3 regions of the Bacillus stercoris genome follow, and region 1 is predicted to be linked to each of the others. Evidence: riboswitches for the same ligand, from Rfam matches in the RefSeq annotation. Region 1 holds a riboswitch; each other region holds the start of a gene.

Region 1 (4,173 bases):
CTAAAAGGTTACCTCACCGACTTCGGGTGTTACAAACTCTCGTGGTGTGACGGGCGGTGTGTACAAGGCCCGGGAACGTATTCACCGCGGCATGCTGATCCGCGATTACTAGCGATTCCAGCTTCACGCAGTCGAGTTGCAGACTGCGATCCGAACTGAGAACAGATTTGTGGGATTGGCTTAACCTCGCGGTTTCGCTGCCCTTTGTTCTGTCCATTGTAGCACGTGTGTAGCCCAGGTCATAAGGGGCATGATGATTTGACGTCATCCCCACCTTCCTCCGGTTTGTCATAAGCAGTCACCTTAGAGTGCCCAACTGAATGCTGGCAACTAAGATCAAGGGTTGCGCTCGTTGCGGGACTTAACCCAACATCTCACGACACGAGCTGACGACAACCATGCACCACCTGTCACTCTGCCCCCGAAGGGGACGTCCTATCTCTAGGATTGTCAGAGGATGTCAAGACCTGGTAAGGTTCTTCGCGTTGCTTCGAATTAAACCACATGCTCCACCGCTTGTGCGGGCCCCCGTCAATTCCTTTGAGTTTCAGTCTTGCGACCGTACTCCCCAGGCGGAGTGCTTAATGCGTTAGCTGCAGCACTAAGGGGCGGAAACCCCCTAACACTTAGCACTCATCGTTTACGGCGTGGACTACCAGGGTATCTAATCCTGTTCGCTCCCCACGCTTTCGCTCCTCAGCGTCAGTTACAGACCAGAGAGTCGCCTTCGCCACTGGTGTTCCTCCACATCTCTACGCATTTCACCGCTACACGTGGAATTCCACTCTCCTCTTCTGCACTCAAGTTCCCCAGTTTCCAATGACCCTCCCCGGTTGAGCCGGGGGCTTTCACATCAGACTTAAGAAACCGCCTGCGAGCCCTTTACGCCCAATAATTCCGGACAACGCTTGCCACCTACGTATTACCGCGGCTGCTGGCACGTAGTTAGCCGTGGCTTTCTGGTTAGGTACCGTCAAGGTACCGCCCTATTCGAACGGTACTTGTTCTTCCCTAACAACAGAGCTTTACGATCCGAAAACCTTCATCACTCACGCGGCGTTGCTCCGTCAGACTTTCGTCCATTGCGGAAGATTCCCTACTGCTGCCTCCCGTAGGAGTCTGGGCCGTGTCTCAGTCCCAGTGTGGCCGATCACCCTCTCAGGTCGGCTACGCATCGTTGCCTTGGTGAGCCATTACCTCACCAACTAGCTAATGCGCCGCGGGTCCATCTGTAAGTGGTAGCCGAAGCCACCTTTTATGTTTGAACCATGCGGTTCAAACAAGCATCCGGTATTAGCCCCGGTTTCCCGGAGTTATCCCAGTCTTACAGGCAGGTTACCCACGTGTTACTCACCCGTCCGCCGCTAACATCAGGGAGCAAGCTCCCATCTGTCCGCTCGACTTGCATGTATTAGGCACGCCGCCAGCGTTCGTCCTGAGCCAGGATCAAACTCTCCGATAAGTGGATCACAGGTTAAGTTCACCGCATCCTGCGGCGACACCTGTGTGACCTGCATCGTGCAGGCCCTAGTTTGACTGACTACGCACATCGCTGTGCGATTTATAAAAATGAATTAACAGGTACGTTTTGTCTTGTTTAGTTTTCAAAGATCATTTCGTCACTTCTTAATGAAGCAGCTTTACTAATATAACATTCAGCTTCTTTTTTGTCAACAACTTTTTTGCGTTATTGTTGAAGCTTTTTGTTTGTGTCCGCTGTGCATCAGCGACGTTTAATAATATAACACCTGTGTTTATTTATTGCAATAGTTTTTTTAAAAAATCTATAAAACAAATAAACTATAATCCTCGCCATGATTTCTAAAGCGTGTGTATCATATAATTTTCTTAAAAGAACATATATATCAGTCATGCGATCTTGTTGTTTTTTTCGTTTTCTTGTATAGTAGAAACGAACTAAATACTGATGACCACAAGGGGAGCATTAAAGCTGAGAGTGAGCGGTTTCGTTCTGACCCTTTGAACCTGTTAGTTAACGCTGGCGTAGGGATGTGGCAAAGTCAAATGAATTGCAGATCGTAAAGCAGTGCGTGGAACTTTTCTCATCCTTCCGCGTGCTGCTTTTTTGTTGTCCTTTTGGTTGTCTGTCAATGGAAGGAGATAGATATGAATCAATCTAAGCAACTGGTTCGCCTTATTGAAATTGCCATTATGACAGCGGCAGCCGTTATTTTAGACATTGTCTCGGGAATGTTTCTTAGCATGCCTCAAGGAGGCTCGGTCTCCATCATGATGATTCCGATCTTTTTGATTTCGTTTCGCTGGGGTGTCAAAGCGGGCCTTACTACCGGTTTGTTGACAGGCCTCGTACAAATAGCGATCGGAAACCTATTTGCACAACATCCTGTACAGCTATTGTTGGATTACATTGTTGCGTTCGCAGCAATCGGCATAAGCGGCTGTTTCGCTTTTTCTGTCCGTAAAGCCGCTGTAGCAAAAACAAAAGGGAAATTGATTGTTACAGTGGTCAGCGCAGTTTTTATCGGCAGTTTCCTGCGCTATGCCGCGCATGTCATTTCAGGAGCTGTGTTTTTCGGCAGCTTCGCTCCAAAAGGAACGCCGGTATGGATTTATTCTTTAACTTATAATGCGACTTATATGGTTCCTTCATTCATTATTTGCGCCATTGTCCTATGTTTATTATTTATGACAGCACCACGTTTACTCAAAGCTGACAAAGCTTAAAAGTGACAATCCCCCAGCGAATTCCGCTGGGGGATTTTTGTTATCTGTTAAGGAGTGTTTTTAAAGCAGAAAGATCCGGCCAGCCAAGGCCCGCTTCTTTCAGCCTTACTCCGGCAATTTCAAAGCTGTCCTCCGATACTCTTTCAGGAGAATAGGACTGATAAAATATAATCGAGGGGTTCTGCTCAATGACCCAAACAAACATGCTCGAAAAGCCATGTTGAAGCAAAAACTCTGCTCCTTTTGTTAAGAGCGCCCTCCCTGCACCTTGCCGCTGGTGCTCTTCCAGAAGGTAAATAGCATATAGCTCGCCGTCATAGCCTTCTTGTTCAGAGCGAATAGGTCCAAATGAAGCAAAGCCGAATACTGAACCCTTTTCATCCTGGGCAACAAATACTCCCTTTAACGAGCGGCTTTTCCATTTGTCTTCAAATTCCTTATAGTTCAGGCTGTTTAAATAATCAGCCGGGATAATTTCGTGGTATGTTGTCCTCCAACTGTCTACATGCACCTTTGCAATGTCCTTTATATCATCTAACCTCGCTTCACGTACAGTTACCATCCGGTTATGTCCTTTCCTTACTCTGATTTTTGGACCGTTTTGGCTTCTTTGATTTCATTTGTTAATTCATTAATGCTTTGTTTTACGTTTCCTTTTCCTGAAAAGTTCTCAATCATTTCTTTTACGTCAATTCCTGAGGATGCTTTTAAACTTTCTTGCAGACTTGACATTAGGTTCGTCGCATAGCTGGTTACTTTGTTTGCGCCGCTTGATTCACCGCTTCCTCCTGTATCTACAACGGTGATTTTATCAATATTTGAAAGAGGAGCCGCTGCTTGTTTCGCGTATTCCGGAAGCATTTTGACGATCATATCGAAAATCGCCGCCTGCCCGTACTGTTCAAAGGCAGCCGCAATTTTCTCTTTTGCTTCCGCTTCCGCAAGACCTTTCAGGCGGATAACCTCAGCCTCTGTTTCTCCTTTTGCCTTTTCAGCTTCTGCTTTGGCTAGCCCGTCAATTCTTACTTTTTCCGCCTCAGCCTTTGCCATTGCTTCTATACTGTACTTCTTGGCATCGGCTTCCGCTAGCTGTTTGGCTTTCTCAGCTGCTGCGGACTGCTCAACAGAATAACGGTCTGCATCGGCTTTTTTCTTCACCTCTGAGTCGTATTGACGTTCACGGCGAAGAATTTCTTTTTCTTCTAGTTCTATTTGCTTTTGGCGTTCGATAATTTTAACCTGCATTTCCTGTTCTGTGACTTGCTGGCGCGCTCTGGCTGTCTCTAAATCATATGCTTGGTCAGCATTCGCTTTTGCCGTATCTTGGTCTCTGCGGAATTCAGCCATTTTGAGCTGATTGATTTTTTCAGCTTCAGCGATTTCCGTCGCCCGTTCAAGTTCAGATTTCTTTGCATCTTTATCGGCTTCTGCCCGCTTAATCCGGGTTTCTTTATCAGCCTCTGCTGT
Region 2 (4,173 bases), 2.1 Mb from region 1:
CAATTTTACTTACATGGTAAGTTGAATTGGTGTTTGTGTTTTATCATTATAACTAATCTATAAATGATCTACATAAGTAGATCATTTTTTTATTTCTTAGATTTATCATAACTGGCTAAGTTATGACACATTGATGAAAAAAAATCTCTTAACACTCTTTATTTTATATTTCCAAAAAAACTTTTTTGAAATACGTTGACACATTATGAGATCCATGATATATTTATATTCGTCGGTTAGATACGACGTAAAAAACTTGCCGGTGTGGCGGAATTGGCAGACGCGCACGACTCAAAATCGTGTTCCTTCTGGAGTGTCGGTTCGACCCCGACCACCGGTATACTGAAGAACCCGTTTCTTATTTAGAAACGGGTTCTTATTTTTATCGAAGAAAAGGAGCCTTAGCTCCTTTTTTTACTTACTCAGCGTATTGGTCTATGATCTCTTCTAGTACCTCTTCTAGCTCTTCTGCATCTTCAAGCTCTGATTGGCTGAAACGGACGCGTACAAGCTGTTCTCCGTCATTATACATCTCTTCCAACCACCCACGGAGTCCTCTTGCTCTGCGGTCGACTTCGAAAATGATTTCCAAACCGTCTTCGTCTAAAAGGAAAATGAGCTCTAATTCATCAAGCATCTGACGATAATATCCGGAAGTCGGGACGAACTCGAATTCTTGAACGAACGGAAGACGACGCTGGAAGTAGGGTGCTTGTTCGCAGTCTGCTTCGTTAAGACGGAAGCCCAGGTTTTCGATAGCTCCCAGGACATTTTCAATCCAAGGGTGCGCTTCAACGAAAATGCGGTCATGATCAGATTTGTCGATACCGCCTTGAATGTCAAGGTCTGTCACCACGGCAACCTCTACTTTTCCTACAGTGATCGGCGTATCTAGAGGCAGAGTGAATGCGAACGGAAATTGATGCTCTTCTCCAGGCTGAATGGCAAATGAACCAGTGACCCGGAAAGAATGAATTGTAGCGTATTTCCGGTGCTCTTCGTCGTCTTTTACAATGACGTACTTGGTGTTAAGCTGTAAGTCAATATAGCGGATGTCCTGAGCGATTTTTCCGCCTTTGACGTGTACAGTTCCCCGGACTTCTTCTCCTGGAAAATATGCATCTTTCTCTAAAATTGTATCGACTTTTGCAGCTCCGATTCCGGCACTTGCCGCAAGTTTCTTAAAAAATGACATGTTTGATCTTCCCCTTTTTCTTTTTCTCAACAGGTATACGCAAGAAGGAGGAAAAAAGATTCATTTGATTCATGCTTTTTTCCTATTATTCATCTAAGCCTAAGGGCAGACTAAGAATAATATTGAAAACAAAGGAGTAGGTGGAAGTGAATAAAGAAAATTTGGTTGCAGATGAATTACACAGAATGTTTTTGGCTGGTGAGCTGCAAATCACAGTAGAGGAGGATATAAACCATATTTCCGAAAGGCTGAGAAACGGCGATCTCAGTTTAGACCGATTAAGCGGTGAAGACGCGTTTATAAAAGAAACGGTAAACGAGGCTTTAAGAAGAGTGGAGCAATAAAAAAGAGACGGGATCTCATCTTTGAGATCCCGTCTCTTTTTGTGGTCTTTGCTGCAAGATTAAAGTGAATCGATTGAAATTGCTCACCCAAGCCACCCTTTTTCCAACAGAAGATCTGACAGTTCATCATGGAGATGGGCAGCTGTATCTAATTGATCATGCAATGCTCTTCTGATGTGGGGATTTTCGGCTTCTGTTATTGCGACAGTGTAGTTGTTAATGTTGGTTTTTATTGTTGTTAACAAATCAAAAATGTCTTCGTGATAAAGACTCAATGAGCAAGCCACCTCCTTTGGTTTTTATAGCAGCTCCTGATAAGAAAGTATTTTGCTTTGTTTCTTGCTTCTATTCAAAATGCTATAATAAACAACAAATTTTGTTGGGGAGTGTAATGATGAAACAGATTATTGCGATGGGAGGCGGGGGTTTTTCGATGGAGCCGGAAAATTTGTCCCTCGATCAATATATCCTCAATCAATCGGAACGGGAGTCACCTCGTATTTGTTTTTTGCCGACCGCGAGTGGAGATTCCCAAAACTATATTCAGCGGTTTTATCATGCGTTTCAAACAATGGATTGTGTGCCGTCTCATTTATCCTTATTTAAGCCGCCGTCAACAGATTTAACTTCTTTTGTTATGGAAAAGGACGTGATCTATGTTGGCGGGGGAAATACGCGCAATATGCTTGTGCTGTGGAAGGAATGGGGGCTGGACTTTATTCTCAGAGAGGCATGGAAGAACGGAGTGATTTTAGCTGGATTAAGTGCAGGTGCGATATGCTGGTTTGAAGAAGGCGTGACAGATTCGGCCGGGCCGCTGACAAGTATGAAAAGTTTAGGTTTTTTGCAAGGGAGCTTTTGTCCTCATTATGACGGGGAAAAGGATCGGAGACCGGCATACCACCTGCTGATAGCTAACGCATTCTTGTGCAATGGCTATGCGGCGGACGATGGAGCGGCTCTCCATTTCATAAATGATCAGCTGTTTCAGACTGTGAGTTCAAGATCGGATGCAAAGGCATATCGGGTGATGAGGGATGAACATGGGATATCTGAAATCTCGTTGCCTGTCACATATTTGGGTTCAATTAGCTGAATATTTTCTATATTCCTCTTTTTTTTCGATTGGTTTTATGTTAAGATGAGTCCGAAATCAATAGTTACTGGGGGTGCCCGCTTTCGGGCTGAGAGAGAAGGTAAGCTTCTTAACCCTTTGGACCTGATCTGGTTCGTACCAGCGTGGGGAAGTAGAGGAATTGTTTTTATTATTGTCGTGCTGGGCAATAATATGTTTCTTTCTGACTGTAACCGGGTTCATTTTTATGAATCCGGTTTTTTGTGCTGGTTATGGGCTTGATTTTGTCCTTTCAAACGTAGAGAGGGGAAGGATAAGTAATGCAAAACAATTCAGTGCAGCAAGCCAACATTTCTATTATGTCGAGTTTTTCGGGCAGCAAAAAGGTATACGTGGAGGGTTCTTCTTCAGACATCCAAGTGCCGATGAGGGAGATTACATTGAGTCCGACGACGGGATCGTTCGGCGAGGAGGAAAACGCACCTGTGCGTGTCTATGATACAAGCGGACCGTATACGGACCCCGAAGTTACTATTAATATTCAAGAAGGATTAAAGCCGCTCCGCCAAAAGTGGATTACAGAGCGCGGTGATGTGGAAGAATATGAAGGTCGTGCAATAAAACCAGAAGATAATGGTTATAAAAAAGCAAATCCAAACGTAAGCTACCCAGGGCTAAAGCGGAAACCGCTGAGGGCGAAGGCTGGTCATAATGTCACCCAAATGCACTATGCCAAAAAGGGAATCATTACACCTGAGATGGAGTTTATCGCTATTCGAGAGCACGTGTCTCCCGAATTTGTAAGAGACGAGGTGGCAAGCGGCCGGGCAATCATTCCTTCAAACATTAATCACCCTGAAAGTGAGCCAATGATTATCGGCCGGAATTTTCATGTGAAGATTAATGCGAATATCGGGAATTCAGCTGTTACGTCATCCATTGAAGAGGAAGTGGAAAAAATGACGTGGGCCATCCGCTGGGGAGCAGATACAATGATGGATCTCTCTACAGGAAAAGATATTCATACGACGCGTGAATGGATTATTCGCAATTGTCCTGTTCCTGTGGGAACTGTTCCGATTTATCAGGCGCTTGAAAAAGTAAACGGCGTAGCGGAGGATTTAACGTGGGAGATTTATCGTGATACGCTGATCGAGCAGGCAGAGCAGGGTGTGGATTATTTTACGATTCACGCGGGTGTTTTGCTTAGGTATGTGCCGCTGACTGCCAAAAGGACAACTGGTATCGTGTCCCGCGGGGGCGCAATCATGGCACAGTGGTGTCTGGCTCACCATCAAGAAAGCTTTTTATACACTCATTTTGAAGAGATCTGTGAAATCATGAAAACATATGATATTGCGTTTTCTCTTGGGGATGGTCTGCGTCCCGGATCAATCGCCGATGCTAATGACGAAGCACAGTTTGCTGAATTAGAGACGCTTGGAGAGCTGACGCAAATCGCGTGGAAGCATGATGTTCAAGTGATGATTGAGGGTCCTGGACATGTTCCGATGCATAAAATCAAAGAGAACGTCGATAAACAAATGGACATTTGTAAA
Region 3 (4,173 bases), 1.7 Mb from region 1:
CAATAGAATACCCGCAACGATGATGATATAAAAACACGCCGGAGTGTAAGGGTTGTAAATAAACGACAGCATGACGACACAACAAAAAACCGCCGCCGCTTTTACGGTTGGATTAATGAGATGTAACGGCTGCTTCATCGCGCACCTCCTCTTGATAGGCCATCCATTCATATAGAAGGGGAAGGGTGAGCTTTGCTTTTTGGGCAAGCCCTGTTTCTTGAGAAAACAACTGCACTGGAGATCCATCAAAGGCCAAGCCTGTATTGTGAAGCACAAGCACGCTGTCAGCATACGAAGAGACTAGCTCCATATCGTGTGTAACCATGAGGACAGCGGTTCCCTCTGCCTTAATGCGCTCAATCATTTCCATACATTCAGCCGCCGTGCGGGCGTCCTGGCCAAAGGTTGGTTCGTCTAATAATAAAACCTTTACGTCGTGCATGAGCATGGTAGCAACGCTCAGTCGCCGTTTTTGCCCTTGGCTGACCGCAAACGGATGATGATCAGCCAAATGCGCAAGATCGAAACGATTCAGCAGGTGTTGCGCTTTTTTCTCAGTTTCAGCATTTACCTTCTGGCCGAACAGCAGCTCATCATACACCGTATCGGTGACGAATTGATGTTCAGGGTTTTGAAAAACAAAACCCATTCGTTTACGCAATTCTTTTTCCTTATATTGCTGCAGCGGCTGATCATAGAGAAGGATTTTGCCGCTTTGCGGTTTCATAAGACGGGCCAGAACAGATAAGAGCGTCGATTTTCCAGTGCCGTTCGGGCCGACAAGCGCCGTCAAAGAGCCTTCGCGCAATGAAAAGCTGATGTCTTCGAAAATCGTTTGTTGTCCTCTCGCGAACGAAAGGCTGCGGACTTCGAGCACACTCTTTCCAGAAGGAGTTGGCTTCTTTTCAGCACGCCCGGCAGGAAAGGGCTCTTTGAACAGCGTTTCTTTTGATAAAGTAAACGGCATACTCAGCTTTTCCTGCAGATGGCAGACCTTTGGAATTGCGATGCCCAATTTCTTTAGTGTCTCCGCTTCGTGCTGAAATAGATCTTTCGTCAGGCCATCCAGCGCTTTTTGGCCGGATTTATCGAGCACGATCGTCCTCTCAATCCAAGGCGCCCATTCATCAAGCTGATGCTCAATGACGAGGAGGCTGAAACCTTTTTCCCGCTGAAGATCTTTCATCAGATGAACGAATTCCCGCGCTGAGAAAGGGTCTAAAAGAGAAGTCGGCTCATCTAAAATAATAAGCTCAGGCTCCATCGCCAAAATACAGGCGAGAGCCACTTTCTGCTTTTGTCCTCCTGAAAGGGTGGATATCGTTTTTTCTTTTAAATGGGTAATACGTAATTTTTCTAATACGGCATTGATTTTCTCTGTCATTTCTTCTTTTGGAATCTGCAGATTTTCCAGCCCGAAAGCGATTTCGTCCTCCACCGTCAGCATGCAGAACTGCTGATCAGGATCCTGAAAAACGACCCCGGCATGCTGAGCAATCGTTTCGGTGGTTTCAGCGTTTGTGACCGGCTTTTGAAATAGAAAGACATGTCCGGACTGAATGCCGTCGCAAGCTTCCGGATATAGACCGTTTAAACAAAGGGCGAGCGAGCTTTTACCGCACCCGCTGGGGCCTAGCAATAAAACACATTCTCCTTTTTGAAGCTCAAACGAAATATTTTGAAAAACCGGTTTCTCGTCTTCTTCATAAGAGAAGCTGAGCTGGTCAACTGTCAGAAGCTCGTCAAAGGCTTGCATGTTCTGACGCCCGCTTCCGTTTCTTTTTCAGTTCCTTTCCGAGTGCCATTCCGTTTAACACACCTGTATAAGCGAGAGAGTCGCTGACGGCTTTTCCGAGAAGCCCCGCCAAGAGCGCGCCGGAAATGAGACGGATCACAAGCATAATGAGCAGATAACCTGGTGAATAGGCTGCATAGCCAGAAACAAAGAGATCGTAGATAAAGCTGGCTACTGAAGATCCCATTCCGGCCAGCATAAGGACAGGGAGAGAGTATGCTTTCCAGCGTGTTGCAAGGAATACAGCTTCAGCCCCGAGTCCTTGAACAATGCCGATGACGATGACCATCGGGCCAGACGGATTTCCCAGCAGGCACTCAACGAGAGCGGCAATGATTTCAGAAACGAGCGCCGCACCCGGTTTTCGAATGATGTATGCGGCGATGACCGAAACGATAAACCAAATGCCGTAAATCGGTTCATAGGCAATTGGCCCAAACATACCTGCAAGCACGTTTCCGAAATGTGTAAATAATAAATAAACAACGGCAAATACGATACTGATAACGGACATGATGACAATTTCTTTTACTTTCCAGCTTTTCATGTTATCCCTGCTTTCTGTTTTTTCTTGATGGGCTGTTAGCCGAAAGATTCACAGTCATGGTGATGTGGTTTGTTTGCTGCTCAGCCATGCGGAAAACGGCTTCCAATGTTCTGAATACGTCATGGGCATCCCCGTCAAGCTCGCTCGCGTAATGGACACCCTGTACAAAAGTACCTTGGGCTTTTGCGATGTCGACAGCCTTCATAATCAATCCCATATAATCCGGCTCATTCATTGGATAAAGCGCAAATTGGCACGGCGCTTCCGCGTTCAAGCCTCGGACAGCATCTTCATTGACACGCTTATTGTCTTTGGAAAGATATGTATCTCCCTGAGTGTCGCCCGGGCACCCAATGGAAAACGTGCCACTCATGACGATGTGTGTCTCGCTGTTTGCTGCATAAAGGTAAATGGCTTTTGCGGCATCGAATACATGATCAATCGATCCGCGTAACAACGTGCTGATATGGTCGGTTTTCGTCCAAACCTTGGACGTATCTGTTTTTTTCAGCGCAGACTTGATCACACTGATAAAATCATCCGTCATCGGATATAAAGAGAAGCGAAAACCGGCGATTCTGCTTGTACCGCACATATGCTCCATTTCTAAAAGCCTCCTGTTTTTTGGATAAAATAAAAAACTGCATATCCTAAGGGAATATGCAGTCATAGATCGATTAAGCGCACAAAAAAATACACCATTCGGTCAACCTGCACTTCCCCACGCTGGTATTATCCAGATCGGGTCATAAGGGATCAAAACGCGATTCTCCCGCGTTTTATCTCAGCCAAAACAGCACCCCTAGTGCTTTCCGTATACAATTTTTTATTTTGACATCATAATAGATGATAAGAATCATTTTGTAAACAACGAAATCATTTTTTTCATATAGGGACAGGAGAGGATGATCACATTTGGACAAAGGACACATATTAATTGTGGAAGATGAAGAAAAAATCGCCAGGGTTCTGCAGCTTGAATTGGAATATGAAGGATACGGCGTGACCATTAAACACAATGGAACAGAAGGCCTGAATGCGGCCGCGGAAGGCGGGTATTCCTTGGTGCTTCTTGATGTCATGCTGCCGGGGCTCAGCGGACTAGAAGTGCTGCGCCGCTTGAGAAAAACGGATCAACAGACACCGGTCATTTTATTAACGGCGCGAGACAGCATTCCTGATAAGGTAACAGGTCTGGATATCGGTGCGAATGACTATGTCACCAAGCCGTTTGAAATCGAGGAATTACTTGCGAGAATCAGGGCGGCGCTACGCCAAAATGGAACAAAAACGGAAGAAATCGGCACCTTTCTTACATATGACGATTTACGGGTGAACGAAAAAACGCGTGAAGTGAGACGCGGAGACAAAGAGGTGGAATTAACGCCGCGGGAATTTGATTTGCTCGTCTACATGCTAAAGCATCCGCAGCAAGTGCTGACACGGGAGCAAATTCTAAGCGCGGTATGGGGATTTGATTATATCGGTGATACAAATGTCGTAGACGTCTACATAAGATACATCAGAAAAAAACTGGACTATCCTTACGAAAAACAGCTGATCCATACGATTCGCGGGGTCGGCTATGCCATTAAGGGGTAAACGATGAAGCTGAAAACCAAGATTCATCTGTACACATCAATATCACTGTTGATTTTATTAATTTTGGTTCATACCGCAGTATATCTCATTTTTTCGTCTGCGCTGACATCAAAGGATGCGGCCCGGCTTGCTGATGAGACGGATAACATGGCCGAAGCGCTGCATGCTGCTGAAACAGAAGGAGTGGCTATGCAGGACATGCTGCAGGCCTACCTGCCGGCAAATGGCA

Evidence for each region. A riboswitch is a leader RNA that binds a small molecule or an ion and turns the genes downstream of it on or off. The one in region 1 is predicted to bind thiamine pyrophosphate.
Region 2: it holds a riboswitch for thiamine pyrophosphate, as region 1 does, so the genes downstream of both, thiC (phosphomethylpyrimidine synthase ThiC) here and thiT (energy-coupled thiamine transporter ThiT) in region 1, are expected to answer to the same signal.
Region 3: it holds a riboswitch for thiamine pyrophosphate, as region 1 does, so the genes downstream of both, thiU (HMP/thiamine ABC transporter substrate-binding protein ThiU) here and thiT (energy-coupled thiamine transporter ThiT) in region 1, are expected to answer to the same signal.

Annotation. Positions count from the first base shown of each region.
Region 1 covers NZ_CP121861.1:1,215,378-1,219,550, reverse strand. Annotated here, with positions in the region: rRNA gene QA442_RS06285 (16S ribosomal RNA) at 1-1,462, opposite strand, end outside; TPP riboswitch at 1,927-2,028, shown strand; gene thiT (energy-coupled thiamine transporter ThiT) at 2,128-2,706, shown strand; gene QA442_RS06275 (GNAT family N-acetyltransferase) at 2,747-3,268, opposite strand; gene floT (flotillin lipid rafts scaffold protein FloT) at 3,286-4,173, opposite strand, start outside.
Region 2 covers NZ_CP121861.1:3,385,661-3,389,833, reverse strand. Annotated here, with positions in the region: tRNA gene QA442_RS17705 (tRNA-Leu) at 1-2, shown strand, start outside; tRNA gene QA442_RS17700 (tRNA-Leu) at 259-340, shown strand; gene spo0M (sporulation control protein Spo0M) at 419-1,195, opposite strand; gene QA442_RS17690 (hypothetical protein) at 1,336-1,539, shown strand; partial or broken gene QA442_RS17685 (spore coat protein) at 1,623-1,892, opposite strand; gene QA442_RS17680 (Type 1 glutamine amidotransferase-like domain-containing protein) at 1,934-2,635, shown strand; TPP riboswitch at 2,695-2,802, shown strand; gene thiC (phosphomethylpyrimidine synthase ThiC) at 2,935-4,173, shown strand, end outside.
Region 3 covers NZ_CP121861.1:2,952,297-2,956,469, reverse strand. Annotated here, with positions in the region: gene thiX (HMP/thiamine ABC transporter permease ThiX) at 1-138, opposite strand, end outside; gene QA442_RS15365 (ABC transporter ATP-binding protein) at 113-1,756, opposite strand; gene QA442_RS15360 (ECF transporter S component) at 1,743-2,342, opposite strand; gene thiU (HMP/thiamine ABC transporter substrate-binding protein ThiU) at 2,344-2,946, opposite strand; TPP riboswitch at 3,044-3,156, opposite strand; gene ykoG (two-component system response regulator YkoG) at 3,258-3,944, shown strand; gene QA442_RS15345 (sensor histidine kinase) at 3,948-4,173, shown strand, end outside.